Regions from separate parts of the Streptomyces sp. NPDC001744 genome, predicted to be linked through region 3. Evidence: riboswitches for the same ligand, from Rfam matches in the RefSeq annotation. Region 3 holds a riboswitch; each other region holds the start of a gene.
The links. A riboswitch is a leader RNA that binds a small molecule or an ion and turns the genes downstream of it on or off. The one in region 3 is predicted to bind cyclic di-AMP.
Positions count from the first base shown of each region.

Region 1: another riboswitch for cyclic di-AMP. It lies ahead of ACFYZY_RS19440 (transglycosylase SLT domain-containing protein); the one in region 3 lies ahead of ACFYZY_RS11125 (C40 family peptidase).
Region 2: another riboswitch for cyclic di-AMP. It lies ahead of ACFYZY_RS12725 (transglycosylase family protein); the one in region 3 lies ahead of ACFYZY_RS11125 (C40 family peptidase).

Region 1 is NZ_JBIAUG010000015.1:139,812-150,715, reverse strand. Features, by position in the region: gene ACFYZY_RS19455 (SIS domain-containing protein) at 1-646, opposite strand, end outside; gene ACFYZY_RS19450 (DeoR/GlpR family DNA-binding transcription regulator) at 795-1,592, shown strand; gene ACFYZY_RS19445 (hypothetical protein) at 1,746-2,375, opposite strand; cyclic di-AMP (ydaO/yuaA leader) riboswitch at 2,749-2,933, shown strand; gene ACFYZY_RS19440 (transglycosylase SLT domain-containing protein) at 2,938-3,858, shown strand; gene ACFYZY_RS19435 (phosphoribosyltransferase family protein) at 3,842-5,173, opposite strand; gene ACFYZY_RS19430 (alpha/beta fold hydrolase) at 5,425-6,189, opposite strand; gene ACFYZY_RS19425 (type B 50S ribosomal protein L31) at 6,660-6,920, shown strand; gene ACFYZY_RS19420 (peptidylprolyl isomerase) at 7,038-7,535, opposite strand; gene ACFYZY_RS19415 (hypothetical protein) at 7,672-7,890, opposite strand; gene ACFYZY_RS19410 (DUF6629 family protein) at 7,922-8,563, opposite strand; gene ACFYZY_RS19405 (NUDIX domain-containing protein) at 8,680-9,183, opposite strand; gene ACFYZY_RS19400 (YhjD/YihY/BrkB family envelope integrity protein) at 9,318-10,187, opposite strand; gene ACFYZY_RS19395 (nucleosidase) at 10,350-10,904, shown strand, end outside.
Region 2 is NZ_JBIAUG010000008.1:177,011-187,914, reverse strand. Features, by position in the region: gene ACFYZY_RS12755 (class I SAM-dependent methyltransferase) at 1-292, opposite strand, end outside; gene ACFYZY_RS12750 (NAD(P)/FAD-dependent oxidoreductase) at 548-1,927, opposite strand; gene ACFYZY_RS12745 (exopolyphosphatase) at 2,297-3,211, opposite strand; gene ACFYZY_RS12740 (DUF501 domain-containing protein) at 3,208-3,810, opposite strand; gene ACFYZY_RS12735 (septum formation initiator family protein) at 3,843-4,313, opposite strand; gene eno (phosphopyruvate hydratase) at 4,444-5,736, opposite strand; gene ACFYZY_RS12725 (transglycosylase family protein) at 6,074-6,802, opposite strand; cyclic di-AMP (ydaO/yuaA leader) riboswitch at 6,806-6,979, opposite strand; gene ACFYZY_RS12720 (transglycosylase family protein) at 7,238-8,326, opposite strand; gene ACFYZY_RS12715 (cytochrome P450) at 8,421-9,734, opposite strand; gene ACFYZY_RS12710 (hypothetical protein) at 9,819-10,046, opposite strand; gene ACFYZY_RS12705 (nucleoside triphosphate pyrophosphohydrolase) at 10,043-10,904, opposite strand, start outside.
Region 3 is NZ_JBIAUG010000007.1:109,884-118,104, reverse strand. Features, by position in the region: gene ACFYZY_RS11160 (class I SAM-dependent methyltransferase) at 1-376, opposite strand, end outside; gene ACFYZY_RS11155 (VOC family protein) at 556-900, opposite strand; gene bioD (dethiobiotin synthase) at 1,044-1,760, opposite strand; gene ACFYZY_RS11145 (adenosylmethionine--8-amino-7-oxononanoate transaminase) at 1,783-3,063, opposite strand; gene bioB (biotin synthase BioB) at 3,056-4,336, opposite strand; gene ACFYZY_RS11135 (8-amino-7-oxononanoate synthase) at 4,513-5,691, shown strand; gene ACFYZY_RS11130 (ATP-binding protein) at 5,881-6,321, shown strand; gene ACFYZY_RS11125 (C40 family peptidase) at 6,493-6,969, opposite strand; cyclic di-AMP (ydaO/yuaA leader) riboswitch at 6,973-7,103, opposite strand; gene ACFYZY_RS11120 (hypothetical protein) at 7,495-7,800, opposite strand; gene ACFYZY_RS11115 (ATP-dependent Clp protease proteolytic subunit) at 7,808-8,221, opposite strand, start outside.

The DNA.
Region 1 (10,904 bases), on a different contig from region 3:
CGCCCGCCGCCTCCCGCATCTTCAGGCCGGCCTCCAGGGCGAGTCCGTAGGTCCAGCCGGAACCGAGGAAGGTGAACTGCTCGGCCGTGCGGACGTTCTCGTCCAGCGGGGAGGCGAGCGCCCGTTCGGCGTCGCGGGCGGCCTCCTCGACGGTGGCCACCCCCTCGGGGAGGGCGTCCTCGGCCTCCAGGTGGGCGCGGAAGAGGGCGAGCGCGGTGGTGGCGAACCGGGTCTGGACGACCGACTCCTCGTCCGCGAAGTCCAGGACGGCGACCTCGTCGGCGAGGTCCATCACCGGGGTGGCGGGGTCCGCCGTGATCGCGCCCGTGGGCACGGTGCCGCGCAGCCGGGAGAGGACGGCGAGCACCTCGCTGGTGGTGCCGGACCGGGTGATCGCCACGACCCGGTCGTAGCGACGGCCGTGGGGGAACTCGGAGGCCGCGAAGGCGTCGGTCTCGCCGTGGCCGCCGGCCTCGCGCAGTTCGGCGTAGGCCAGGGCCATGAACCAGGAAGTGCCGCAGCCGATCACCGCGACCCGTTCGCCCCGCCGGGGAAGGGCGGCGGTGTGCTGGGGCAGGGTGCGGGCCGCCTGTCGCCAGGTCGCCGGCTGGGAGTCGATCTCCAGGGCGGTGCGGGTGGTGCTCATGCCGGTCTCCTTGCAGAAGTGCTGCGAGTTTTTGAAAGAAGATGCGCGAAGCTCTCGTCATTCAAGCAGAAGCGAGCACATTTCTTCCAGAACTTTCACGCCCCGGCGGCTAGAATCGGACGCTCGCACGACCGGGAGGGAGGGACCCATGTCCAAGCACGAGCGGTGGAACGCGCTCCTCGAACTACTGGCGGCCTCGGGGAAGGTCGAGGTGGAGGAGGCCGCGGCCGCCCTCGACGTCTCGGCGGCCACGATCCGCCGGGACCTCGACGAGCTGGCCGGGCAGCGACTCCTGGCACGGACACGGGGCGGCGCGGTCGCGCACGGCGTGTCGTACGAACTTCCCCTGCGGTACAAGTCGGCGCGCCGCGCACCGGAGAAGAAGCGGATCGCGGAGGCGGCGGCCGGCCTGGTCGCCCCCGGCGAGGTGGTCGGACTCAACGGCGGCACGACGACGACGGAGGTGGCGCGGGCGCTGGCACTGCGATTCGCGAGCGGACGCGACGAGGCCCCGGGATCCGCCGGACCGGCCCTGACCGTGGTCACCAACGCGCTCAACATCGCGGGCGAGCTGGCGGTGCGCCCCCAGATCAAGATCGTCGCCACGGGCGGTGTCGCACGCCCGCAGACCTACGAGCTGGTCGGCCCGCTGGCGGCCGGGGTGCTCGACGAGGTCGTGCTCGACGTGGTGGTCCTCGGCGTCGACGGGATCGGTGCCGAACTGGGCGCGATGGCGCACCACGAGGACGAGGCGAGCATCAGCAGGCTCTTCGTGGAGCGGGCCAGCCGGGTCGTCGTGGTCACCGACTCCTCGAAGCTGGGGCGCCGGGCGTTCGCGCGGATCTGCGGTCTGGAGCGGATCGACGTGCTGGTGACGGACACCGACATCGCCCCGGAGGCGGTCTCCCGGCTCGCCGAGGCCGGGGTGAAGGTCCTCACCGCCTGATCCCGCCGCACCCGCCGGCGCGCGGCGGGGCCGGCACCCGACCCGGAACCCCCGGGCTCCGGGGCCCGGCCCGGCCGCCGCCGCACGTCCGCACGTCCGCACCTCCAGGGGGCCCCTCCCCCGCCCCGCCGCTCCGGCGTCCGGACGGCAGCGTCAGCGGCCGGCGTGCGCGGCCCGCCGGATCGTGGCGTCGAGGAGGGCCACGGCGTCGGCGGCCGTACGGCCGGGGGCGCGGTTCCACGGGCCGATGAGGTCCCGCCATCCCCGCGACCGGAGTTCGGTCATGATCCAGGCGGCGGCCTCGTTCATGGTGTCCGCACCGCCGTAGCCGAGGCGGTGGGCGGCGAGGAGGGCCCCGCAGACGCACCGGGCCCCGCGCCTGTTCCGCAGTTTGTACGGGGCGTTCTGCCAGCCCCACTCCGTCAGGACGAGGCGCGCGTAGCCGAGGTGGACCGAGGGGCGCAGCTCGGCCTGGCCGATGCGGCGCCAGGCGTGCAGGCGGTCCGGCAGCACGGCCCCGAGCCGTCCGGGGAGACGGCGCTCGGCGGGGAGGGGTGCGGGCAGCGCGTCGAGCGCGTCGGCCACGAGCCGGTCCACCGGCACGCTGAGCAGGTCCCGCCAGCTCCGCTCCCGCGACGGAGCGGGCGCGGGCGGTTCCCCCGTCGTCCAGTCGGTGACGATCCGCTGCCAGACGGCGGTCTCGTAGAGGGCGGCCGCCTCGTGGTCGAGGGCGTCGGGGCAGGTCAGGGAGGCAGGGCCGAGCGGGGGGGCGGAGGGGGGCATCGGGGCGGCTCCTGGGTCGGGCCTTCCATCCTCCAGGAGAAATGTCCGCTTTGCCAGTTATGGTGGCACGTGTCATGGAATGCAGATAAAGCAGTAATTCGATGAACGAATGCCCCCTCGGGAACTTTCACCCTCTTTACGCCGAACAAGGGAAACACGGCACATATGGGACATAGCCGTTCGGGTGACGCGACTCACTCCCCGGGTCCCACGATCCGCCGCGCCCCTCCCCGGGCCCTTGCCGCACAAGGAAATTCGGCATCCCCGCCATCCGGTCGATCTTGACCGGGACGAATACGGAGATCCTTTACCGAAGAGCGTCGCATTGATCCTCTTGTTATTCGTCGCATTGCTGGCCTACGGTCACCTCCATTCGAGCGGAACGCCTAATCCTGCCGCCGCTCGGGAACCTTCCCTTTTCACCCGACGGCAGGAGCGGGGGACCCACGAATACGCCGGTCCGGAATCCGGAACGGCTCGGGGTGAAGCCGCGTGCTCGCGGCCGGACATCTCCCGTCCGAACCCGACAGCTCACCCCGCAGGCGCCGGAGAGGAATCCGTCATGCCCGCACACGGCAAGCACCGCCGCCCCCGCCGCATCCACATCTCCCGTGGTATGGCCCTGATCGGTACAGGTGGGGCCGCTCTGACCCTGCCGCTGATCGTGCCCGCCACGGCCGGCGCCACGCCCGCCGCCGGAACGCCGGGCATCGCGGCCACGGTGTTCACCGCCCCCGCCGCACCGGCCGCCGCCACCCCGGCCGCCCCGGCCGCCGCGCGCACCTACACCGTCACGAGCGGTGACTCGCTCTCCCTGATCGCCCGCAAGAAGGGAATTCAGGGGGGCTGGAAGAGCCTTTACCGCGCCAACCGGAGCGTTGTGGGTGACAATCCGTCACTCATTCACCCCGGCCTGGAACTGACGATTCATCGGAATTCCGCGAAGATCGCCCCCGGGCAGGCGGAGACCGCGAGCGGGACCGGGACGAAGGCCGCCCCGAAGGCGAAGAATTCCTCTTCGGCCGAACGGGCGAAGCCTTCCGAGCGCCGCACGGCCACCCCGGCCGTCGCCACCGGCACGGGCGCCTCCGGCGCCGCGGCCGCCCCCGCCGTCGCCCGCGCCGTCCCCGCCCAGGTTCAGGCGGCTGCTGCCACCGGCTACGCCGACAACCTCGACGGCTGGATCCGCGAGTCGCTGGACGTCATGGCCCGGCACGGCATCCCCGGCTCCTACGAGGGAATCCACCGCAACGTCATGCGGGAGTCCTCCGGAAACCCGATGGCCATCAACAACTGGGACATCAACGCCGTCAACGGCACCCCCTCGAAGGGCCTCCTCCAGGTCATCGAGCCGACCTTCCTCGCCTACCACGTGCCGGGCACGGCCATGGACCTGTACGACCCGGTCGCCAACATCACCGCCGCCTGCAACTACGCGGCCGACCGCTACGGCTCCATCGACAACGTCAACGGGGCGTACTGACCCCCCGTGCGCGGAAGTGCCCGGTGAACCAGGAGGCGGCGAGCTCCGCCACCTCCTCCAGGGCACCGGGCTCCTCGAAGAGGTGGGTGGCGCCCTCCACGACGGCCAGCCGGTTCTCGCAGCGCAGCAGGGACCGGGCCCGCCGGTTGAGGTCCAGGACCAGCGGGTCCTCGCCGCCCACCACCAGGAGGGTCGGGGCCCGCACCCGGCCCAGGTGGTCGGCGGCGAGGTCCGGCCGGCCGCCGCGCGAGACGACAGCGCCGACGGGCGACGCGGGGGCCGCCGCCGCCCGCAGCGCGGCCGCCGCTCCCGTACTCGCGCCGAAGTAGCCGATCGGGAACTCCGCGCCGAGCCGTCCGGCCAACCAGTCCGTGGCCCCGGTGAGCCGGCCGGCGAGGAGCGCGGTGTCGAAGACCCGCGCCCGGTCGGCCGACTCGTCCTCGGTGAGCAGGTCGAACAGGAGGGTTCCCAGACCGGCCCCGCCGAGCGCCTCGGCGACGGCCCCGTTCCGCGGGCTGTGGCGGCCGCTGCCGCTGCCGTGGGCGAACAGGACGACGCCGACGGTCCCTTCGGGTACGGCGAGACGACCGGCGAGAGCGGTTCCCCCGACCGGTATCCGCACCTCCGCCTCCCCCGGGGCGGGGGCGCGGACCTCCGCACCCCGGATGCCGTGCCCGTGCGCGGTCCGGCTCCGGTCCAGGCAGGCGAGCACCTCGGCGTCCGGCGTCTGCGGGAAGTCCCGGTAGAACTGGCCGACCGCCCGGAACCCCTCCGGCGCGTGGACGCAGACGGTCTCGTCGGCCTCACCGGCGAAGCGGGCCGTCCAGCCGGCCGGTGCGACCGGGACCGCGAGGACGATCCGGGCCGCGCCCCGCGCGCGGACCACCCGGCAGGCGGCCACGGCCGTGGCTCCGGTGGCCAGCCCGTCGTCGACGACCAGCACCGTCCGGCCGTCCAGGAGCACGGACGGACGGCTGCCCCGGTAGCGGCGGACCCGCTGCTCCAGTTCGGCGAGTTCGCGCTCCTCCACGGCGGCGAGGTCGCGGCCGTCCACGCCGGCCTCGCGGAGCACCCGTTCGTTGAGCACCCGTACGCCGCCCTCGCCGAGCGCGCCCATCGCCACCTCGGACCGCCGCGGCACGCCCAGCTTCCGGACGAGACAGATGTCGAGCGGCGCGTCGAGGGCGGCGGCGACCTCGGCCGCCACCGGCACGCCCCCGCGCGGGAGGCCGAGGACCACGACGTCGTCGCCCTCGAAACGGTCCAGCCGGGCGGCGAGCCGCCGTCCCGCGTCGCCGCGATCGACGAAGAACATGGGGCACCGCCCTTCCGCCCGGGCGGAACGGTCCCCACGGGGATCCGGAAGGAATCCGTTCCGCGCCGCTCGCCCGGACCGGGAAGGGACGGCGGTCCCGTCCCCTTCCGCCCTTCCAGGGTAGGACGCGCGACCCGCCGGGGCCGGGGCACCTCCTTTCGCGAGGCGGAGAGGCGGCGCCGTGACGGTGGGGGACCGGGGGTCGGCGCCCGGGGCGAGGACGCCCGGGGCGGAGACGGCGCGGGGTCCCGTCAGACGGCGAGGAAGGTCTCGATGGCCTCGGCGAGGGCCCGCGGGGCCTCCTCGGGGGCGTAGTGGCCCGCGTCCTCGATGACTTCGAGCCGCGCGTTGGGGTACCAGCGCAGCCAGGTGCCCTCCATCGCCTCCGCTCCGAGCGCGGGGTCGTGCGCGCCGACGACGAGGAGGACGGGCACCGGGTTGTCGCGGACGCGTTCGTGGAAGTCGGCGCGGGACCAGGAGTCCAGGTAGGCGCGGAAGGCCGTCGCGGAGGAACGGTCGAGGGAACGGTCCACGATCGCGCTCAGCCAGGCGTCGTCGTGCCGGCCGCCGGTGGTGTGGTCGACGATCGCGCGCCGGTTGGCCGGTTCCCCGGCCGCACCGGCGAAGAGCTCCCAGGACTCCCCGTCGAGCGGGAACCCGGCGGCGGAGACCGGGGAGACGCCGATGAGCGACCGGACGCGGCCGGGAGCGTCGAGGAGCACCAGCTGGGCGGCCTTGCCGCCCATCGAGTGCCCGATGACGGAGAAGGAGTCCCAGCCGAGGTCGTCGGCGACCGCCAGGGCGTCGGCGGCGACCTCCTCCATCGTGTAGGCGCCCTCGTGGCCGACGGCCTCGCCGTAGCCCCGGCAGTCGAGGAAGGCGTAGGTGCCGAGGGCCCCGTCCAGGTGGGCCCGGAGCGGGTCGAAGCCGGTGCGGTCGCCGAACCAGCCGTGGAGCACGAGGGCCCTCCCGGGGCCTTCGCCGTGTACGTCGTACGGAAGAACCCGGCCCGTCATCGTGCCCCCTGCTCGCGAGGTCGTGCCGTCGTACCGGACGGCGGCGTTCGATGGCCGAGTGTGACGGGACGAACGCCCCGGGTCAACATCCCGCCCGGTGCGAAGCCCCGGAGGGCGGGCGTGACCTCGCCCGGTCCGATCGGGTTGCCCACCCCCCTCCTCGCACCGGAGGACGGGTACGCGCCGGGGCGGCGGCCCGGCACGCGAGGGGCGCGGGCGGACGGCCCCTCGTGCGCGGGCACCGCCTGGGGGGTTCGGACGGCGGGCGGCACCTTCTGGAGGCGTCGCCGCTCCCCGGCGGTCCGGTCCCGCCTACGGGGCCGGGAGAACCGTTTCGGTACGACTGGGAGGGAAGGCGTCCGTCACCCGGTCGGGCCAGTGGCGCTGGTCGGCGGGCGTGCCGCCGGGGAGGCTGGGGCTGCCGTGCCGATCAGGCCGGACCAGTCAGGGCGGCAGCCCGAGGAGGACACGTGCAGCAGGACAAGCAGCCCGAGTACGGCCCCGTGGTCTTCCGCGACCGCTCGGCCGGGTACGCGTTTCTCACCCGTTCCACCGCGACCAGCGACCGGACCATCGAGTGGGACGACGGCAACACGTATCCCGTGATCGACGTCGAGATCTCCTCCGAGAGCCACCCGTTCTACACGGGCAGGGCCCGGACGGTGGACACGGAGGGCAGGATCGCCAGGTTCGAGCGGCGTTTCGGGGAGCGGGGTCCCTCCGGGGACTGAGCCCTCCGGGCGCTCCCGCCGACACGCGCGGCGGGGCGGGGACGCGTGTCCGCGTTCCCGCCCCGGCCGGATGGGCGAGCGGGGGCACGGGGCCCTCCGCTCGGCTCCGGAAGGCGATCAGACCTTCACGACGCCGGATTCGGAGACCTTGATGGTGGCGCTGGTGGCACCGGAACGGGAGCCGAGGCCCTCGATCTTCTTGACCAGGTCCTGGCCCTCGACGACCTCGCCGAAGACGACGTGCTTGCCGTCGAGCCAGTCGGTGACGATCGTGGTGATGAAGAACTGCGAGCCGTTGCTGTTCGGGCCGGCGTTGGCCATCGAGAGCAGGAACGGGCGGTCGTGCTTCAGCTGGAAGTTCTCGTCCGCGAACTTCTCGCCGTAGATGCTCTTGCCGCCGGTGCCGTTGCCCCGGGTGAAGTCGCCGCCCTGGAGCATGAACTGCGGGATGACGCGGTGGAACGGGGAGCCGGCGTAACCGAAGCCGTGCTCACCGGTGGCGAGCTCGCGGAAGTTCCGCGCCGTCTTCGGGACGACGTCGTCGAACAGCTTGAAGACGATGCGTCCCGCGGGCTCGTCGTTGATGGAGATGTCGAAGTACACGTTGTCGCTCATGGGGTCCATCCTGTCATTACTCGCGCGCCGGGCGCGCACGGGCCGCCCCTCCCGTGTCACGGCACGCCGGTGCCCCGCCGCCCGTGGGGCGCGGGGCACCGTTCGCGTCGTCGGACGCCGGGCGGACGGGGCGGGGTCAGAGCAGTCCGCCGGCCTCCGGGGCCGGGAGGGTGCCTTCGGCCCCCTGGACGGTGTCGTGGAGGACGCTCTCGACGCCCCGGTCCTCCTGGAGGAGGCCGGTGGCGCCCCCGAGCGGGCTCTCGACGGCGGCGTTCGCCTGCGGCGGGGGCGTGACGAGGGCGGTGACGACGCCCGCGGCGAGGGAGGCGATGGCGAGCATGCTGCGCTTCTTCATGGCCTGGTCAACTGTGGAGCGGCCGGGAGGGTTACGGGCGTGACCGGATCGGACGCGTGCCGGGGCCGGCCCGGCGCCGTGTCCAGGTGAGCAGCAGCAGGGAGGCCACCGCGGCGAGGGCGCACCAGGTGGAGACGAACTCGGTGGTCCAGAGGAGGGCGCAGACGGCCGCCCCGGCCCCGGTCAGGAGTCCGAGGAGCCGCAGGAGCCGGTCGCGGGCGAGGAGCAGGGCGCCGACGGTGGCGAGGAGGTACGCGGCGAGGACCGGGGGCGCGTACGGCAGGTCGACGGCGTAGCCGAGGGTGTGGCCGCGGATCTCGGCGGTGACGGGGCGGGTGGCGAGCCGGTGGGCGAGGTACCCCGAGGTCGCGAGGCCGAGGACGAGCGGCGCCAGGAGGCGCGACCGGTCGGCGGTGCGGGCCGCGGCCAGGACGCCGGCCGGTACCCAGAGGGGCAGCAGGGGCAGGGCGACGACGGCCCAGGCGAGGGTGGCGGGCCCGGCCCCGCCGCCGCCGTGCCAGACGGCGGCCTCCAGGAGCTGGTGGACGCCGAGGAGCAGGGGCAGGGCGGCGAGCGGCGCGTCCCCGGGACGGCGTACGGAGGCGAGGGAGGCCATGCCCGCGGCGCCGATCCCGAGGCCCGCCCAGAGGTCGGCCGTCGCGCTCCAGCACATGGCGCACTTCTACCGCACGCCGGGCGGCCGCGTACGGCCGCGGCCGGTGCCGCCCGGCGTGCGGTGCGGGGCGCGGCCGGGCCGCGCGGGCGGCCGGGCCGCCGTACCACCGGGGGTCAGCCCTGCTCGGGGCCGTCCTCCAGGTACACGGACGTGCCGGTCGCGCGGGCGCGGTCGACCGCCGCCAGGCGGGTGAATTCCACCGGCTCCATCTCCCGCTCCCACTCGTCGAGGGTGCGCAGGCGGTACTCGCTGTGCTCGTGCGGGTCGAGGACGACGGCGGCGATCTGCTCGTCCGTCAGCTCGCCGCCGTCGAAGACGAAGCCGATGTGGTTGGCGGGCCACTCGTCGCCCCGGTCGGTCGTGAAGTGGGTGACGAGGAGGCGGGGTTCTCCGGTGAAGGCGATCCCGGTCTCCTCGTGGCACTCGCGCACCGCCGTCTCCCAGGGGGTCTCCCCCGGGTCCATGTTGCCGCCGGGCCACTGCCACAGCCCGGCGTGGTAGGTGGAGCGCAGCTGGAAGGGGCGGCCCCGGGTGTCGGTGAAGTAGAGGCAGGCGTACGCCGTCGCTCTCGGCAGGGTCGCGACGTACTCGGCGGGCGGCAGCCAGGTGTGCGTCATGGGCGGCTCTCTCTCGGCGGAGCGGTGGGACGTCCCCATCCAAGCGGCCCGGAGGGGCCCGTCCGGCCGCTCGCGGGCGGATCACCGGATCGTGTGAGCGTGCTCCCGCGCGACCGGGCGGTGCCGGGGCCGGGTCACGCGCCGTTCGGCCGGCGGCGGCGCAGGCGGCGGCCGACGAGGTGTTCGTGGACGAGACGGCCGACGAGGGCGCTCCCGTACACGACGAAGCCGACGCCGACGAGCCAGGACTGGAGGACGAGGACGGTGCCGAACTCGCCGTACGTCACCGTGTTCGAGGCGATGAGGGGGGAGAAGACGATCTGGGAGAAGAGCCGCAGGCCGAGCAGGCCGAGCGCGGTGAGGACGGCCCCGGGGGCGAGCGCGCGCCAGCTGATGCGGCCGCAGAGGAGGAGGCGCTGGGACCACCAGAAGAAGACGAAGGTGCCGGCGAGGTCCCCGAGGGCGACGGCGGCGGTGACGGCGGCGGAGGCGTTCTCGGGGGCGGGGAAGGCGACGAAGAGGAGGAGGGCCGCGACGAGGACGGCGAGCCAGACGACGTGCCGCCACATGGTGTGCCAGCGGGCGGTGGGGAGGTCCCAGACCCGTTCGTACCCGGTCTGCACGGCGGAGCCGAAGGTGACGCCGAAGGCGGCGAGGGCGGCGAGGCCGAAGGCGGTGGTGCGCTGGAGGGCCTGTCCCGGCTGCCCGAAGAGCCGTTCGACCTCTTCCTGGGAGACCTCGGAGACGCCGAGGCCCTGGATGAGCCAGCGGGCGAAGCCCTGGCCGCTGGCGAGGTCGGCCGCCGCGACGACGATGAGGAGGGGGACGAGGGTGAGCAGGCTGAGCGCCGCGAAGCCCATGGCGCGGTGCATGAGCTCCATGGCGCGGCCCCGGTTCCACGCGACGGCGGCGGAGGAGGAGGCGACACGGGCGTGGAGCCGCGGGAACCAGTGGCCGTGTTCGGTGGGGGCACCGTCGTGCGGCGGACCGGGTGTGGGGGGCATGCCACGTGAGGTACCCGGCCGGGCGGCACGGCATCGCGGGATGCGGCCGAACGGGTGGGCGGGGGTGACGGGCGCCCGGGGGGGCGGGGGCGGTCCGGGCCGCCGGGAGGAACGACCCGGCCGGTTGTACGACGGGCGGTCCTTCGAACTAGCGTGGCACCCATGGAACTCTTGGGAGAGATCGCGGCCGACCGCCCCCTGCTGGTCCTCGCCGTCAAGGAGGAGGCGCAGTTCCTCGACACGGAGCTGCCGGTCCTGCTCACCGGCATGGGCAAGGTGAACGCCGCGACCGCCCTGGCGACCGTGCTCGGCCGGGGACCCCGGCCGTCCGGGATCGTGAACCTGGGGACGGCCGGGGCCCTGCGTCCCGGCCTGACCGGGACGCACGTCGTCGGCACCGTGGTGCAGCACGACTTCGACGGCCGGCTGCTCGCGATGCTCACGGGCGAGTCGTACGGGGCGCCGCTGACGCTGCCGGACGGCGGCGACACGGTCCTGGCGACCGGGGACACGTTCATCTCGGACGAGGCCGCCCGTGCCCGGCTCGCGGAGCGTGCGGCCCTCGTCGACATGGAGGGGTACGCCCTCGCGCACGTCGCCGCGACGGCCGGGGTGCCGCTGCGCCTGGTGAAGCACGTCAGCGACGAGGCCGGGGAGGGCGCCGCGCGCACCTGGCGCGATTCGGTCGCCGGGTGCGCGCGGGTGCTGGCCGACTGG
Region 2 (10,904 bases), on a different contig from region 3:
CGAGCAGGCCCCCGCCCGTGTCCCCGCGCTCCCAGAGCAGACCGGAGAGGCGGTCCAGGGCCTCGTACAGGTCCCCCTCGATGTCGATCTCCCCGGCCACCCAGGCGCGGACCAGGCCCAGTTCGCCGGGCTTCCAGATCATCCTGCGCAGGGCGCGGCGGTCGCGGACGACCAGGACGGGGGCGTCCGGGGGACCGGCCTCGCTGCCGTCCCAGGTCCGCAACCGGACCGGGAGCGGTCCTCCCAGCAGCTCCTCGGCGAGAGCCGTCAGCCTCGGCGCGGCGTCGGCCATGGTGCGCACCTCCGTGATCTCGTGCCCCGGAAACGTTCGTCAGACGTGTTCGTCACCAAGGGAACACCGTCCGTGCGCGTTCTCACTCCCGCCGCAGCGCAACAAGTCGGCAAAACACGCGAAGGGCCGCCCGCACCACGGATGGCGGACGGCCCTTTCGGGTCACTGCGGTACTGCCCGGCGCTGCCGCCGTACCGCTCTGTGCTGCTTTGTACTGCCCTGTACTGCCGTGTACCGCTCAGCCCTGTCGGAGCGTCAGGACGCCTTGGCCTTCTCCTGCACCGGGGCGGCCGGCGCCGGGGCGGGCTTGGCCGCCTCGTAGAACTCCTCGCGCGGCGACTCGATGGCGCCGAGGGAGACGACCTCGCGCTTGAGGAACATCGCGAGGGTCCAGTCGGCGAAGACGCGGATCTTGCGGTTCCAGGTCGGCATCGCCATGCCGTGGTAGCCGCGGTGCATGTACCAGGCGAGGCGACCCTTGAGCTTGATCTTCATCTTGCCCATGACGATCATGGCGACGCCCTTGTGCAGACCGAGTCCGGCCACGGCGCCCTTGTTGGCGTGGCTGTACTCCTTCTGCGGGAAGCCGCGCATGCCGGCCACCACGTTGTCGCCGAGGACCTTGGCCTGGCGCAGCGCGTGCTGGGCGTTCGGCGGGCACCAGGCGTTCGGGTTGCCCGCGCGGCGGCCCACCATGTCGGGGACCTGGGCGTTGTCGCCCGCGGCCCACGCGTAGTCGAGGCCGTTGATCTGGAGCTTCTCGTTGCAGTCCACGTGGCCGCGGGGGCCGAGCGGCAGACCGAAGCGGGAGAGCGCCGGGTTCGGCTTCACGCCGGCGGTCCACACGATGGTGTTGGAGTCGACCTCCAGACCGTTCTTCAGCACCACGTGGCCGTCGACGCAGGAGTCCATGGAGGTCTCCAGGTAGATCTCGACGCCCCGGCCCTCCAGGTGCTCCTTGCCGTACTGGCCGAGCTTGGGGCCCACCTCGGGGAGGATCTTGTCGGCCGCGTCGACCAGGATGAAGCGCATGTCCTCGCGGGACACGTTCTGGTAGTACTTCGCGGCGTCGCGAGCCAGGTCCTCGACCTCGCCGATGGTCTCCGCGCCGGCGAAGCCGCCGCCCACGAAGACGAAGGTCAGCGCCCGGCGGCGGACCTCCTCGTCGGTGGTCGAGTCGGCCTTGTCGAGCTGCTCGAGGACGTGGTTGCGCAGGCCGATGGCCTCCTCGATGCCCTTCATGCCGATGCCCTGCTCGGCGAGGCCGGGGATCGGGAAGGTGCGGGAGACCGCGCCCATCGCGATGACCAGGTAGTCGAACGGCAGGTCGTACGCCTCGCCGACGAGCGGCGCGATCGTGGCGACCTTGCGGTCCTGGTCGATGGTGGTGACCCGACCGGTGAGCACCTCGGCCTTGGGAAGGACGCGTCGCAGCGGGACGACGACGTGCCTCGGCGAGATGCTGCCGGCGGCGGCTTCGGGCAGGAAGGGCTGGTAGGTCATGTACGACCGCGGGTCGACGACCGTGACGGTCGCCTCCGCGTAGCGCATCTTCTTGAGGATGCGCCGAGCTGCGTACAGGCCTACGTACCCGCCGCCTACTACGAGGATCCTGGGACGCTCCGTGGTGCTCATGAGACCGAGTATCCACCCCGTTCGGGGGGTGATCTCGTGCGCCCCTTCACAAGGTCTGCGGGCACCTCTGCTACACTCCGCCGCCCACGTGATCCACGTCATGGTCCCGCAAAGGAACCGAGGTGCGGTGGCGAACGTTGTTCACCCCTCGTGAACTGGACAGGAGAGCCTCCGTCAACGCTGAACCGGAGGCCCGGTTCACGCGATGGAAACATCGGGCCGATCGGCCTCCGCGCCTGCGAAAGGGCCCTGGGGCGCCCCTCGGAGGGCCCGAAGGCCCTCCTCGGGCACCCTCAGGGCCCTTTTCCTTGTGAAGAACTTCACGAACTTTCCCGGCGGAACGCCGTCAGGAGGCTCGATAGCGCCCCTCTATGCCGCGGATAGCGCGATCCCATCGAGGATGTCGTGCTCGCTGACGACCACTTCGGCGGCTCCGACGCGCTCCACGACCTCCCGCAGGACGAGCGCCCCGGCGATGATCACGTCGATCCGCCCGGGGTGGATCACGGGCAGCGCGGCCCGTTCGGCGTGGGTGGAGGCGAGGAGCCGGTCGGCGACCTCGGCGACCTGCGCGGCGGAGATCCGGGAGTGGTGGACCTGCTCGGAGTCGTACTCCGGGAGTCCGAGGGCGAGGGCGGCGACGGTGGTCACCGAGCCCGCGAGCCCGACGAGGGTGCCGGCGGTGCCGATCGGCACGGTCTCGGCGGCCAGGTCGAGCGCGGCCCGCACGTCGGCGCGGATCGCCTCGGCCTCCTCGGCGGTCGGCGGGTCGTGGCGGACGTGCCGCTCGGTGAGCCGAACGCAGCCGATGTCGACCGAGCGGGCGGCCTCGACCCGGCTGCTGCCGGTGACGAACTCGGTGGAGCCGCCGCCGATGTCCACGACGAGGTACTTCTCCGTGCCGGGCAGGTCGGCGGTGGCGCCGGTGAAGGACAGCCCGGCCTCCTGGTCGCCGGTGACGACCTCGGGCTCGACGCCCAGGATCTCCACGACGCCGTTCACGAAGTCGTCGCGGTTCTCGGCGTCGCGGGAGGCGGAGGTGGCGACGAAGCGGACCTTCTCGGCGCCCAGCTCCCGGATGACCTCCGCGTACTCGCGGCAGGCGGCGAAGGTCCGCTCCAGGGCCTCGGGGGCGAGCCGGCCGGTCCGGTCGACGCCCTGGCCGAGCCGGACGATCCTCATCCGCCGGTCCAGCTCGGTCAGCCCGCCCGTCTCCGGGTCGACGTCGGCGACGAGGAGGCGGATGGAGTTCGTGCCGCAGTCGATTCCGGCGACCCTGGTCACTTCTCCTCCTCGTCGTCGGCCGGCTCGAGGGCGACGTGGCCGTTCCCGTCGCCCCCGACCGTCCGGCCGTCCTCCTCCGGCGCCGCGCACGGGGTGACGCAGGGGCCCTTGGCCCACCACTCCGGCAGCATGGCGATCGCCTCGTCGCCGAACGGGTTCACGCCGGGACCGGCCACCAGCGCGTGGCCGACGAGGACGTGCAGGCACTTGACGCGGTCCGGCATGCCGCCGGCGCTCGGGAAGCCCTCCAGGACCTCGATGGCGTCGCGGCGGGCGAGGTAGTCCTCGTGCGCGGCCCGGTAGGCGGCGGCCAGCTCCGGGTCGGTGGCGAGCCGGGCCTGCATCTCCTTCATGACCCCGTTGGCCTCCAGGGTGCCGATGGCCGAGGCCGCCCGGGGGCAGGTCAGGTAGTACGTGGTGGGGAACGGCGTGCCGTCGGGGAGCCGGGGCGCGGTCTCGACGACGTCCGGCTGCCCGCAGGGGCAGCGGTGCGCGATGGCGCGCAGGCCGCGGGGCGGCCGGCCGAGCTGGAGCTCGAAGGCGGCGATGTCCGCCCCGGTGGGCTCGGTGCGTTCGGTCTGCGGAGGGGGCGTTTCCATGTCTGCCTTGGTCGTCGGGTCGTACGGGTGGGTCAGCGGCGGTCGGCGTCGTCCACGCCGGCCCAGAGGTTGTCGTACCAGGGGCGGTCCGCCGCTCCCCGGTCGGCGCGGGGCCGCTGCTCCGCGCCGGGGTCGTCCACGGTGAAGCCGGTCTCGCCGGGAAGCACGTAGTGGAGGTGTTCGCGGGCGAGGCGGCGGACGTAGGCCGGGTCCTGCAGGCGGGCCTTCTCGTCCCTCAGGTCCTGGACCCGCCGGGCGGCCTCGGCGGCCCGGCGCTCCTGCTCGGCGATCTCGCCCTGCTGGGAGACGTAGCTGCGCATCGGGTAGGCGAGCGCCACGACCAGGGAGCAGACGACGAGGGCGAGGAAGGCCGCGCGGCCGGTGAGCCGGGAGCGGCGGGCCTGACGGCGGGTCTGGGAGCGGTAGACACGGGCGGCGGTCTGCTCGCCGAGCAGTCTGATCCGGGTCGCGGTCGAGAACCGGTCCCGGTCCTTCACGGCCATGTCGTGTCGCCTCCCCTGTTCACGCGGACGTCCCCGCACACGGTACGGGACCGAGTACGGGGACGTACGGAAGCCGCCCTGCGGAAGGGCCCCGGGCCCTCCGCGGGGACGTCAGCCCTTGCTCTGCCGATCAGTTCGCGGTGCGGAACCGCGGGAACGCGCTGCGGCCGGCGTAGACCGCGGCGTCGTCCAGGATCTCCTCGATGCGCAGGAGCTGGTTGTACTTGGCGACGCGCTCGGAGCGGGCCGGGGCGCCGGTCTTGATCTGGCCGCAGTTGGTGGCGACGGCCAGGTCCGCGATGGTGACGTCCTCGGTCTCGCCGGAGCGGTGGGACATCATGCACTTGAAGCCGCTGCGCTGGGCCAGCTCGACGGCGTCCAGGGTCTCGGTCAGCGAACCGATCTGGTTGACCTTGACGAGCAGGGCGTTGGCGCTGCCCTCCTCGATGCCGCGGGCCAGGCGCTCCGGGTTGGTGACGAACAGGTCGTCGCCGACGAGCTGCACCTTGGTGCCGAGCTTGTCGGTGATGGCCTTCCAGCCCTCCCAGTCGTCCTCGAACAGCGGGTCCTCGATGGAGACCAGCGGGTACGCGGAGACCAGCTCCTCGTAGTACTCGGTCATCTCGGCGGCCGAGCGGGACTTGCCCTCGAACTCGTACGCGCCGTCCTTGTAGAACTCGGAGGCGGCGCAGTCGAGGGCGAGCGCGATGTCCTTGCCCGGGGCGTAACCGGCTTCCTTGATCGCCTCGAGGATGAGGTCGAGGGCGGCGCGGTTGGACTCCAGGTTCGGGGCGAAGCCGCCCTCGTCGCCGAGGCCGGTGGAGAGGCCCTTGCGCTTCAGGACGGCCTTGAGGGTGTGGTAGACCTCGGTGCCCCAGCGCAGGGCCTCGGAGAAGGACTCCGCGCCGATCGGGGCGATCATGAACTCCTGGATGTCCACGTTGGAGTCGGCGTGCGACCCGCCGTTCAGGATGTTCATCATCGGAACGGGCAGCAGGTGCGCGTTCGGGCCGCCCAGGTAGCGGAAGAGCGGGAGGTCGCTGGCCTCGGAGGCGGCGTGCGCGACGGCGAGGGAGACGCCGAGGATGGCGTTGGCGCCGAGCGAGGACTTGTCCGGGGTGGCGTCCAGGTCGAACATGGCCTGGTCGATCAGGCGCTGCTCGGTGGCGTCGTAGCCGACCAGCTCAGGGCCGATCTGCTCGATGACGGCGAGGACGGCCTTCTCGACGCCCTTGCCCTGGTAGCGGCCGGGGTCGCCGTCGCGGAGCTCCAGGGCCTCGAACGCACCGGTGGAGGCGCCGGACGGGACGGCAGCACGGCCGGTGCTGCCGTCGTCGAGGCCGACCTCGACCTCGACCGTGGGGTTGCCTCGGGAGTCCAGGATTTCCCGGGCTACGACGACGTCGATGGACGGCACGAGCATCTCCTTCTGGGATGTGACGCTGGATGTGACGCAAGGTCGGTGCGGGGTCGCTCGGCCTTGCGGCAAGAGCCTAACCGTCCCGGGGGCTCCGGTCGGCCGGGCGCCCGCACCCTGGGACGAAAAAGGACCCAAGGGCACGCGCATGGGGGCGAATCACCCCGTATCTACTGGATGGTAACCGTCATGGGGCCCGTACTCCCGTACGAGCGGACCCGGCCCGGGAAAAGGGGGAACCCCGGTCCGGCGCGCACGGGGGAGGGCGCGCCGGACCGGGGTGGTCACCGCGGGAGGGCCGTCGGGGCCGCGTGAGCCGCCGGACTCACGCGACCCGCCGGACTCACTTCAGGTGGAGCTGCTGGCCCGGGTAGATCAGGTCGGCGTTCTCGACGACGTCGTCGTTCAGCTCGAAGAGCCGGGCCCAGCCGCCCTCGACGCCCTGCGCCTCGGCGATCTTGCTGAGGGTGTCGCCGGTGACGACCTTGTACTCGCCGTCGCCCTTCTTGACCGTCTCGCCGGTCGGGGTGGTGACGGTCTTCCGGGCGGACTGCGGAGCGGCGTGGCGCTTCTCGGCCTTCTTCGGGGCCTGGCGCTGCTCGCTGCGGGTGGTCGGCTGCTCGGCCGAGCGCTTCTGCGTCCGCTGCTTCTTCGCGGGCTTCTCCTGCTCCGTCGCGCTCTCGGCGGAGCCGCCGTACGAGGCGCCCGAGAGGCCGACGCCGCAGTGCGGCCAGGCGCCCTTGCCCTGGCCCGCGAGGACCTTCTCGGCGACGGCGATCTGCTGGGACTTCGACGCCTGGTCGGCGCGCGGGGCGTAGGCGGTGCCCCCGTACGCGGCCCAGGTGGAGGACGTGAACTGGAGGCCGCCGTAGAAGCCGTTGCCGGTGTTGATGGACCAGTTGCCACCGGACTCGCACTGGGCGACGCGGTCCCACTCGGAGGCCGTGGCGGCCGAGGCGGCGCCCGCGGTCATCAGCGGGGCGGCGACGGCGACACCGGTGACGCCGACGAGCGCGGCGACCTGGGTGGCCCTGGAGGGACGGCGGTGTTTGCCCTTGGCGGAAAACAGCATGGAGTTTCTCCTCACCGACGCCTGCGAGGTGAGCTGTCGGGTTCGGGCCAATGAGTTGCCCGGCCGCGTGTCCTAGCACGCGGCTTCACCCCAAGCCGATCGTCGGCCGTCTGTCTCAACGGCCGGGGCCGGCGCTTACCTTGGGTCCCCCGCTCCTGCCTTCGGCGCTTGCGCGACGACTGTTCCCCACGACCGACGGCAGGATTCGGCGTTTCGGTCGAAGGGGCCCGCGGTGGCGAGCGATGACGACCGTACGCACAGACCCCCCCGAAGTTCAAAGAGGCTCATATGACTAATTTCGCCTCTCCTTGCACTCCAGTGGGGCCCGTTTGCGCAGGTGGGAGGTGACGGAAGCAGAGCTTCCGGGCACGACACGCCAGTTGGGACAAAGAGACCCATGTCTCACTCGCATGGATCCGGACAGAAGCTCCCGAACTACCCCGCCGCCGGGTTCGGAGCCGGCGTCAGTTCGAGGTTCTGACCAGGCAGGATGAGGTCCGGATCGGTCCCCACGGTCCGCTTGTTGGCGTCGTAGAGGGCCGTCCACCCCCCGGGGAGTTCGTTCGCCCGCGCGATGTCCGACAGGCTGTCACCCGGACGCACGACGTATTCACCCGAAGAGCCCTGACCGTCCGTTACGCCCGAATTCTCCACCCCGTCGGTCACCGGAGTACCCGCAGGGTTTTCGGCGAGCTTGTCCTCGCCCGAGGCATGTCTGCCGGATTCGACGGAAGTGCCCGACTTGATGCTTTCCTGCAGGTCCGCCCCGCCCCGGTGCTTGCCGGTGCCGGGCATGACCGTCACCTCGCCGCCCTCCGGCGTAACGGGCGTAACGGGCGTAACGGATGTGTCGGGCACGGCCGGAGTGACCGGCGCGGTCGGGGCTGTCGTTCCGGTCGGCGCGCCCGGCGTGCTGGGAGGCACCGGAGCGACCGGGGTGGCCGGCGCGGTCGGGGAGGCGGGCGTCACCGGCGTCGCGGGCGTGACGGTGACGGCCGGGGGCGCGGGCCTCTCGGCCGCTTCGGGCGCCACGGTCTCCGGGGTCGCGGTGGGGGCACCCGATCCGCCCGCGTTCCAGCCCGACTCGGGGACGGGCTTCACGGGGGACCCGGGAACGGTGACCGGGCCCGGGTCCACCCCGGTGGCCTTCCCGTCGTTCGCCAGGCCCGCGATCGGCGCGCAGGTGGCCCACTCGACACCGCCCTTGGCGAGGGCCTTCTCGGCCACCGCGATCTGCTGGGCCCGGCTGGCGAGGTCGGGGCTGGGCGCGTACACCAGGCCGCCGTGGCGCTCCCAGCTCTCCTGGGTGAACTGGAGTCCGCCGTACATCCCGTTGCCGGTGTTGGCGCTCCACTGCCCCCCGGACTCGCACTCGGCTACCCGGTCCCAGGTGGCGGCGTCGGCGGCGGAGGCGGAACCGGTGGCGAGCAGCGGCAGCGCCATGGCCGATCCGGTCACCCCGGCGGCGACGACGAGGGCGGGGGCCTGACGGGGGCGACGGTGTCGTCCGTTCCCGGAACGCATAGAAGCGCCTTTCGCGTGACGGCTGAGACTGCCGCGAAACGTAGCCGCATTCGAACGTCCGTCACAAGTCGATGGCTCCCCGATCACGTGAAGATCACATTTCTGACACGCCGTCAGCCGGAAGGACCGGTACGGAGGGGGAGAACTCCACCGGAAGCGTGCGCAAACCACGCATGATGAGCCCCCCGCGCCACCGCAGTCCGGCCGGATCGACGGCGAGCGCCAGGTCCGGCAGACGGGTCAGCAGGGTCGCCAGGGCCGTCTGCCCTTCGAGGCGGGCGAGCGGCGCGCCCAGGCAGTAGTGGATGCCGTGGCCGTACCCGAGGTGCTGGTTGTCGCGCCGGGCGAGGTCGAGCGTGTCGGGCCCGTCGAACCGCTCCGGGTCCCGGTCGGCGGCGGCGAGCACCACGAGCACCGGGTCCCCCGCCGGGATCTCCCGCCCGCCGATGGTCAGCGCCCGCGTCGCGTACCGCCAGGTCGCCATCTCCACGGGCCCGTCGTACCGCAGCAGCTCCTCGATCCCGGTCTCCAGGAGGCCGGTCTCCCCGGCGGCGAGGGACGCCTGCAGCCGTTCCCGCTGCCCGGGGTGGCGCAGCAGCGCGTAGAGCCCGTTCCCGATCAGGTTCACGGTGGTCTCGAAGCCCGCGAAGAGAAGGATGAAGGCCATGGCGGCGACCTCGTTCTCGGTGAGGTGCTCGCCGTGGTCGGAGGCGCGGATGAGCCCCGAGATCAGGTCGTCCCCCTCTTCCCGCCCCAGGCCCTCGCGCTTGCGGTGGATCAGCTCCGCGAGATAGCCGCGCATCTTCTTCACCGACCGGGCGACCCCGCCGCGCGGGCCTCCGCCGTGCCGGATCATCATCCCGGCCCAGTCACGGAAGTCGTCCTGGTCCTCGCGGGGCACGCCGAGCAGGTCGCAGATGGCGTAGATGGGGAGCGGGAAGGCGAACTCGTGGATGAGGTCCGCGCTCCCCTTCTCCACGAAGCCGTCGATGAGCCGGTCGGTCAGCTCCTGGACGCGCGGGGCGAACGCGGCGACCCGGCGCGGGGTGAACGCCTTCGACACCAGCCGCCGCAGCCGGGTGTGGTCCGGCGGGTCGATGTTGAGCAGATGGGTCATCAGCTCGGCCTTGCGCTCGCCCGGGATGCCCGTCTTGCCCCGGGCGTGCGGGGACTCGTCGTGGTGCGCGGGGTTCTTGGAGAGCCGCTGGTCCGCGAGGGCCTGCCGGGCGTCCGCGTACCGCGTCACGAGCCATGCCTCGACCCCGCTCGGCAGCGTCGTCCGGTGCACGGGCGCGTGCTCCCGCAGCCAGGCGTAGGCCGGGTACGGATCGGTGGCGAACTCCCAGGTGAAGAGCTCGGGGGTCTCCCCGGAGCCGGGGGCCGGGGCCGGGGCGGTGCTGTCACTCACCCCCCGACCGTACAGCGCCCCCTCGCGCGCCCCTCCCTCCCCTGCGGGCCCCCAGCGGGAGGCCCCTGCGGGAGGGGCCGTCGCTCACTCCGCGCGCCGCCCCTGCGCCACCCACTGGACGAGCAGGGCCACGCTCAGGACCGCGCCCAGCGCCGCGACCATGAGGGGCCACCCCGGGGAGTCGTCGTTCGTCGCACCCCACGCGAGGAGCAGCAGGAACAGCACGGTCCCGCCCGCCCCCGCCGCCAGGTCCCCCCGGGACGCCTTCCGGGAGACCTCCGGAGAGGTCCTGTTCTCGTCGCCCTCGTTCACGCCTTCTCCTCCAGTCCCTCCGCGGCGCGGATCGCGTCGCGGTACGTGCGGGCGGCGGCCCGCAGCGCCGCCTCCGGGTCCACGCCGGCCGCCTCGGCGCGGGCGGCGAGGGCGAGCAGGTCGTACCCGAAGCCCTCGTCCGCCGGGAGCGGCACGCCGAGTCCGGCCGCCCGCGCCCGGCCCGCCAGCTTCGCGGCGAGCGCGAGGCCGGGCTGTCCGAGGGGCACGCCGTCGGTGACGGACTCCCGCCGCTTCTCGATCGCCTTGGTCCGCTGCCAGTGCGCGTGGACCTCTTCGGGGGTCTCGGCGGTCGCGTCCCCGAAGACGTGCGGATGACGGTGGACCAGCTTCTCGACCAGCGTTCCGGCCACGTCGTCCACGGAGAACGGCTCCTCCGGGTCCTCCTCGGCGATCCGCGCGTGGAAGACGACCTGGAGCAGGACGTCCCCCAGCTCCTCGCGCAGCGCGGTCCGGTCGCCGTCCTCGATCGCCTCCACGAGTTCGTACGCCTCCTCGACGGCGTACGGGACGAGCCCCTCGTGGGTCTGGGCGGAGGTCCAGGGGCAGACCCGCCGGATGCGGTCCATGATCTGCACGAGGTCCAGGAGGCGGGCGCCGGGCAGGTCGTACGAGCCGGGCAGCAGCTCCAGGTCGGGCATGACGGCCCGGCCGGAGCCGGCGAGCCGGGCGAGGCCGTCGGTGAGGTCCCGGTCGCCCTCGCCGGAGGGCAGGACCAGGACCGTACGGCCCCCGGCGCACGCCTCGACCAGCTCCCCGGCGGTGGGGCGGGCGTGCTCGACGGTGATCCCGGCCTCGCGCAGGTACGGCAGCTGGGGGTGGCGCTCGTCGGGGCAGAGC
Region 3 (8,221 bases):
GCACCGTGCACAGGACCAGCGAGACCACGGCGGCGTCGAAGGCGCCGTCCCGGGCCGGCAGCGCCTCGGCCGTGCCCGGCAGCACGCTCACCGGAACGGCGGACCGCCGCGCGGCCTCCTCCGCGAGCCCGCGCAGCCGGGCCTCCGGCTCGACGGCCACGACCTCGGAGACCCCGGCCGGACAGTGCGCGAAGTTCAGGCCGTTCCCGGCCCCGACCTCCACGACCCGGCCGGTGAGCCCGGCGAGCAGCTCCGCGCGCAGGGCGCCCAGCCCGCCCCGCGTCTCGGCGGCGGCGCTGCAGCGGGCGTAGAAACGGGCGAAGAGGGGGTGGTGCACCCGGGGCGGGCGGCCGGGCGCGGGACGCGACGGTGTCATCGGGGCTCCTCGTCGGTGCGGGGGACCGGTCCGCCGGCGCCGGGGGACCGGTCCGTCGGTGCGGCGGACGAGCCGGCCCGGGACCCCGCGGGCGGCCCGGAGCGCGAACCGGCCCGGGACGTGCCCCGTGGGCCGGCCCGGGGGCCGGTCGGTGCCCGGGGCGCGACGCGGCGCACGGGTCAGTCCGACACGAAACAGAACTCGTTCCCCTCCGGGTCCCGCATCACCTGGAAGGTGCCCTGCGCGTCGGTGACCGGATCGCCGACGCGGACCGCGCCCAGGGGCAGCGCCTCCTCGGCGGCCCGCACCGGCTCCTCCACCCTCAGGTCGAGGTGCACCCGGTTCTTCACCGCCTTGCCCTCCGGCACCCGCTGGAAGGCGAGGCGGGCGGAGCCCGGCGGGTCCACGAAGGACCAGTCGCCGCTCCGGTCGACCGGGGTCCCGCCGAGGAGCCCGGCCCAGAAGCGGACGAGGGCCGCCGGATCGGCGCAGTCGAAGACGATCTCCTGTACGTGGGCACGCATGCGTCCACCCTAGGGAACCGGCGCCGCCACCGCCCTGCGACACGGACCGCGGCCCCGTCCGGCCGTACGGGCGCGGACGCCCCGCCGGTACGGCCGGGACCCGTCCGCGCGGCCCCGCTCCCGCCCGTACGGCCCCGCCCCGCTCAGCCCCCGGCCGCCGCCGCGAACGCGGTCGCGTCCCACGTTCCTCCCAGGGCGGGTCCCAGCCAGCCTTCCGCCGCCCGGCGGAACTCCGCCGGGGCGAGGGCCCCGGACCCCTCCGGTACGGCTCCGAGCAGCGGCGCGCCCGCCGCTTCCGGCAGGTCGGCCAGGTTGCAGCGCGCCGCGAGGTCCGGCGCGGCGGGCCAGCTGCCGATCACCACGCCCAGGTGCCGGATGCCGCGTGTCCGCAGCGCTTCGGCGGTCAGGGCCGTCGAGTTGAGCGTCCCGAGCCCGGCCGGGGCCACCACCAGGACCGGCGCGCCGAGCAGCGCCGCCGCGTCCGCCAGGGTGCCGCCCTCCTCGTCGAAGCGGACGAGCAGCCCGCCCGCCCCCTCCACGAGGACCAGGTCGTGCCCGGCGGCCAGCTTCCGGGCGGCCTCGGCGACCTCCCCGGGCCCGACCGGCGCGAGTCCGGCCCGCCGGGCGGCCGTGCCGGGGGCCAGCGGCTCCGGGAAGCGGCCCAGCTCGGCCGAGGCCGCCGCGCCCGAGAGCCGTACGACCTCGTCCGCGTCGCCCCGCTCGTCCGGCCCGATCCCCGTCTGCGCGGGCTTCAGGACGGCGACCGAACGCCCGGCGGCGGTCGCGACGGCGGCCACGGCCGCGGTCACGACCGTCTTGCCGATCTCGGTCCCCGTACCGCTGACGACGACGATTCCCACGGTCCGCTCCTCTTCCTTCTTCTCAGCCCGCCGCGGCGGCGGCCCGTACCGCCGCGCAGATCCGGGCCAGGTCCTCGTCACCGGTCACGTACGGCGGCATCGTGTAGACCAGGTCCCGGAACGGGCGCAGCCACACGCCCTCCCGGACCGCCGCGCGCGTCGCCGCCGCCATGTCCACCTCGTGGTCGAGCTGGACGACCCCGATCGCGCCGAGCACCCGCACGTCGCGCACGCCCGGCAGGCCGGCGGCCGGGGCGAGTCCGTCGCGCAGTCCGGCCTCGATCCGCTTGACCTCGACCTCCCAGTCCCGCGAGAGCAGCAGGTCGATCGAGGCCAGGGCCACCGCCGACGCCAGCGGGTTGCCCATGAAGGTGGGCCCGTGCGCCAGGACCGGCACCTCGCCCCGCGAGATCCCGTCGGCGACCCGGCTCGTGCAGAGCGTGGCGGCCATCGACAGGTAACCGCCCGTCAGCGCCTTGCCCACGCACATCACGTCGGGGGAGACCCCGGCCGCGTCGGCCGCGAACAGCGTGCCCGTCCGCCCGAAACCGGTCGCGATCTCGTCGAACACCAGCAGCACGCCGTGCGCGTCGCACGCCTCGCGCAGCACCCGCAGGTACGCCGGGTCGTGGAAGCGCATCCCGCCCGCGCCCTGCACCACCGGCTCCACGATCACCGCGGCCAGCTCGTGCGCGTGCCGCCCGATCCCGGTCCGCAGCAGTTCCGCGTACGACTCCTCGTACGCGGCCGGCGGGGCGTCCGTGAACACCTGCGGCTGGAGGACCCCCGACCACAGCTCGTGCATCCCGCCCTCGGGGTCGCACACCGACATCGGCTGCCAGGTGTCCCCGTGGTAGCCGCCGCGCCAGGTGAAGAGGCGTCGCTTCTCCGGACGGCCCAGCGAACGCCAGTACTGGAGGCACATCTTGACCGCCACCTCGACGGCTACGGACCCCGAGTCGCTGAGGAAGACGTGCCGCAGCGGCCCGGGGGTGATCTCCACCAGCCGGCTCGCGAGCCGGACGCCCGGCTCGTGGGTGAGCCCGCCGAACATGACGTGGCTCATCCGGTCGAGCTGGCCGCGCACCGCCTCGTTGAGCACGGGGTGGTTGTAGCCGTGGACCGCCGCCCACCACGAGGACATGCCGTCCACCAACTCGTCCTGCCCCTCGACGGGTTCGGCGAGCCGGAGGCGCACCCCGGACGCGGACGCGACGACCGGTGGGTCCGTACGGCCCGGCATGGGGCCGTACGGGTGCCAGACGTGCGCCCGGTCCAGGGCGAGGAGTTCGTCGTTACGCATTCGGGGCGAGATCCGTCCCGGCTCCCCGGCGCCGCACCGCCACCAGATCGGTCCGGGCACCGCCCGGCGCGGTCCCGTCCGCCGGGGCCTCCGTGGCATCCGTGGCCTCTGCGGTCTCCGGGAACGGGGCGTCGTGTCCCCCGCACGGACCGCAGCCGCCGCCCCCGTGCGAGCCGCAGCCGCCCGCGTCCTCCACCGGGGCGCCCGAACCGCAGCCGCCACCGGCCTCCGCGCCCGAGCCGCAGCCACCGGCCGCCGCGAGCGCGTCCGCGCGGTGGGCCGGCAGCGTCGGCGTGCCCGCGCCCTCCACCTCGAAGCCCGCGTCCGCGATCATCTCCAGGTCGGCCTGCCCGGCCTGGCCCTCGCTGGTCAGGTAGTCGCCCAGGAAGATCGAGTTCGCGATGTGCAGCGCGAGCGGCTGCAGCGTGCGCAGGTGCACCTCGCGCCCGCCGGCGATCCGCACCTCGACGTCGGGGCAGACGAACCGGACCATCGCCAGGATGCGCAGACAGCGCTGCGGCGTCAGGTTCCACTCCTTGGCGAGCGGGGTGCCCTCGAACGGAATGAGGAAGTTGACCGGCACCGAGTCCGAGCCCAGCTCCCGCAGCGCGTACACGACGTCGACCAGGTCCTCGTCGGCCTCGCCCATGCCCGCGATCAGACCCGAGCAGGCCGAGAGCCCGGCGGCGTGCGCCTTGCGCACGGTGTCCACCCGGTCCGCGTACGTGTGGGTCCTGGTGATCCCCCCGTACGTCGCCTCGGACGTGTTCAGGTTGTGGTTGTAGGCGTCGGCCCCGGCCTCCCGCAGCCGCTCCGCCTGGCCGTCCGAGAGCAGACCGAGGCAGGCGCACACCTCGACGCCCTCGTTCTCCTCCTTGATGGCCTCGATGGTCCTGCCGACCCGCTCCACGTCCCGGTCCGTCGGGCCGCGCCCGCTCGCCACCAGGCACACCCGCTTGGCGCCGCCCGCGACACCCGCCGCGGCGGCCCGGGACGCCTCGTCCGGCTTCAGCCAGGTGTACTTGAGGATCTCGGCCTTGGAGCCGAGCCGCTGCGAACAGTACGAGCAGTCCTCGGGGCACAGACCGGACTTCAGGTTGACCAGGTAGTTGAGCTTCACCCGCCGCCCGAACCACTGACGGCGCACCTTGCCGGCCGCCGCCACCACATCGAGCAGTTCGTCGTCGGAGGTCGCCAGGACGGCGAGCGCTTCTTCACGGGTCGGCGGCTCGCGCCGCAACCCCTTCTCCACCAGCGTGTTCAGCAGGTCCATAACCGCTGATCCTGGCCTACCGCCCGCCTCCGGGCCAAGGAGGAACCGAACAATCGCCCCCGATCGTGGTGTGTGGATGACCACACCACGACCGTGCCGCCCTGCGGCTAGGGTCTGTGCGCTGCCTACAAAAGGCGCCGGCCGGCCGACCGGGGGCGCCGCCGGAGGATCGCCCCATGCCACAGGCCGACGACGCGCGGACCGAGGTCCCGCGCCGCACCGCGTTCGACTGGACCGACACCGAGGCGCGCCGCCGGTCCGAGGCCGGTCTGGTCCGCACGCTGCGCCCCCGGGCCGCCGCGTCGGACCTCCTCGACCTGGCGGGCAACGACTACCTCGGTCTCACGCGCAGGCCCGAGGTCACGGGGGCGGCGGCCGACGCGGCCCGCCGCTGGGGCGCCGGCTCCACCGGCTCCCGGCTCGTCACCGGCACCACCCGGCTGCACACCCGTCTGGAGCGCGAACTGGCCGGCTTCTGCGGCTTCGAGGCGGCCCTCGTCTTCTCCTCCGGCTACACCGCCAACCTCGCCGCGCTCACCGCGCTCACCGGCCGGGACGCCCTGATCGTCTCGGACGCCTCCAACCACGCCTCGATCGTGGACGGCTGCCGTCTGGCGCGCGCCGAGACCGCCGTCGTCCCGCACGCCGACCCCGAGGCCGTGCGCAAGACCCTGGAGGCGCACCCGGGGCGCCGGGCCCTCGTCGTCAGCGACTCCGTCTTCTCCGTGGACGGCGACCGGGCCCCGCTGCCCGCACTCGCCGCCGCCTGCCGCGCGCACGGCGCCGGCCTGGTGGTGGACGACGCCCACGGCTTCGGGGTCCTCGGCGACGGCGGCCGGGGCGCCCTCCACGAGGCCGGGCTCGCGGGGGCGGAGGACGTGGTGGCCACCCTGACCCTCTCCAAGTCCCTGGGCAGCCAGGGCGGCGCCGTCCTCGGCCCGGCCCGGGTGATCGAGCACCTGGTGAACGCGGCCCGCACCTTCATCTTCGACACCGGTCTCGCCCCAGCCGCCACGGGCGCCGCGCTCGCGAGCCTGCGGCTGATCGAGGCCGAACCGGGGCTCGCCGGGCGGGTCCGTACCGTCGCCACCACCCTGTACGAACTGCTCAGCGGTGCCGGTCTGTCCGTGACGCGGCCCGACGCGGCCGTGGTGTCGGTCCGCGCGCCCTCTCCGGAGGCGGCGCTGCGCTGGGCGGCGGACTGCCGGGAACAGGGGCTGGCGGTCGGCTGCTTCCGGCCCCCGTCCGTGCCCGACGGCGTCTCGCGCCTGCGCCTCACGGCGCGCGCCGACCTGACGGACGCGCAGATCGGGCGCGCGGTGGAGACGGTCCTGCGGACCGCGCCCGCCGTCTGACGCGCCGGGGAAGCGGCTTTCCGGCCGGGGGGCGCCCAAGGGCGTCCGGGAACGCCGGAGTTCACCGCTTCGGGCGACAGATGCGCCCTTGCCCCGGGGGAACGCCTCCCGGCGCGGCACCATCGGTGGGAATCTGGCGCGAAGCGCAATCCGGGGCACCGGCCCCGGCGGGAAAGGGACAGCGTCGTCATGGCAGACCATCAGGAAGCATCCGTCACGCTGCCGAGCGAACCCGCTTCGGTCTCCACGGCCCGGCGGTACGTCACGGAGGTGCTCGCCGGGTGGGGTCTGGACGACGCCGCCGACCGCGCGGACGCGGTCCGGCTGATCGTCTCGGAGCTGGCCACCAACGCCGTCGTGCACACCTTCGGCCAGTCGCCCACCTTCACGGTGGACCTCTGTCTGGAGCGCGAGGAACGGCTCCACATCGGCGTCACGGACAGCCATCCGCGCCTGCCCCGGCGGCTGCCCGCCGCGGTCCAGCAGGACAACGGCCGGGGCCTGGTCATCATCCGCTCCCTGGCCGCGGAGGCCGGGGGGCGCCTCACCGTGACCCCGACGGCGACGGGCGGCAAGACGGTCCGGATCACCCTGCCGTGGACGGTGGCCGCCCCGGTGGCGAGCCTGTGACGGACGCCCCGCGCGGGCGGGGGCGGACCGGGTCCCGTACGGAGCGGGGCGCGGCGGGGGAGGGGGCGGTGGCGCCACCGTCCCTCCGGCGCCGTCTCCCGGGTCCGCCCGGCGCCCGGGCTCGCGTCCGTCCGGCGCCCGGGCGTGCGTCCGCTCAGCGCCCGGGCGGGGTCACCGGACGCGTCCGTAGAGGACCTTCGACGACCAGATCTTGTCGAGCTTCACCCAGGAGCCGGTCTTGGGCGAGTGCCAGATCCGGCCGTTCCCGGCGTAGATGCCCACGTGGTAGACCCGCCCGCCGGAGTGGAAGAAGACGAGGTCGCCCTTCTGCCGGCCGGAGGCGGAGACGTGCCGGGTCTTGTTGTACTGCTGCTGCGCGGTGCGGGGCAGCGACTTGCCCGCCTTCTTGTAGGCGTAGAGCGTCAGACCGGAGCAGTCGAACCGGGAGGGGCCCGCGGCCCCGTACCGGTAGGGAGCCCCCTTCTTGGAGGCGGCGATGCTCAGCGCCTTGTTCGCGTACGAGGTCGTCGCCTGTGCTTCCGGCGTCGCTCCCGGTGCGAGCAGTGTGCCGCCGACGGCGGCGAGGGTGAGAGCCGAGACGGCTCCGGCCCGGGACAGCAGGGACGGGACGTGCATCTGCGCAGTCATGCGCAACCCTTCGTCAGCCGCCTGTGAAGGATGACCTGTCGGGTTCGGGCAGGCGAAGATGCCCGGCCGCGGTCGCGGCTTCACCCCGAGGGCCGGCTCCGCTGCGGAAACAGCGCGTACGGCCCGTACTGCTCGGGTCCTCCACTCCTGCCGGTCCAATCCTGTCGACCAGACGTCCGGACGGCGGCAGGACTCGGCGTCCGCCCGGACCGCCCCGCCTCGGATGGCGGGGGCTTGTCGTCGGCAGGGATCTTGCCCCACTTCATGGTCGAAATCCGAGTGGAAGAGACTATTTGTGAGGCTCCTCACGACTGAACCATTCGGGTGGACAGGGCACTTTCGTGGTCCTCGGAGGTTTGACCGACGGCCCCCGCACCAGGCAACGGAACGCCCGATTCCGCCAGATGTGTACCGTCGGCGCGCAACTCGCCCCCGCCGTGCGCCCGCTTGCCGTCTCCACCGAACGGAGGAGCGGTTCCGCGGCCGCCGTCGGCCGTCCGGCCCTCGACACGACATGCCGGAATGTCAATTCGCCCGTGTCCGGGGAAGCGTGACCCGGCCGGTCCGGCGCTCTCCGTCCAGCGCGCGGAGGGCGCGCGCCAGGGTCTCCGCGTGGACCTCGCTCTCGCCCCGCGTGTGCATGAGCGTCAGGGCCGCGCGCAGCGCCTCGGCCTGCCGCACCAGTGCCTGGGCCGCCCGCAGGGCCCCGTAGGTGTGCGCGCTCCGGGACGGATTGATCCTCCCCAGGAGATCGGCGGCCGCGAGGTAGGCGTCGACCAGGTCGCCCTCGGCCCGCGTCAGGGCCGGCAGCGGCGGCGGTTCGGGGAGCACGGGCCGCTCACCGCGCCGTGGCGCCGGTGGCGGCGCGCCGGGTCGTGATCACGTGGTCCACCAGCCCGTACTCGATCGCGGCCGGTGCGTCCAGGACCGTGAGGCGCTCGAGGTCGGAGTCGATCCGCTCCCTGCTCCGTCCGGTGTGCTCGGTGAGCATCCCGGCCATGAGGGCGCGTTGGCGGAGCAGTTCGCGGGCATGGACGTCGAGGTCGCTCGGCTGTCCCCGCAGGGGTTCGTCCAGGGAGGGCTGCCGGAGCGTGACCCGGGCGCCGGGGAGCATCGCCCGCTTGCCCGGCGTGCCGGCGGCGAGAAGGACGGCGGCGGTGGAGACGGCCTGGCCCAGGCAGGTCGTCGCCACGTCGCAGGCGAGCGTCCGGATCGTGTCGTGGATCGCGGTCATGGCGCTGATCGGGCCGCC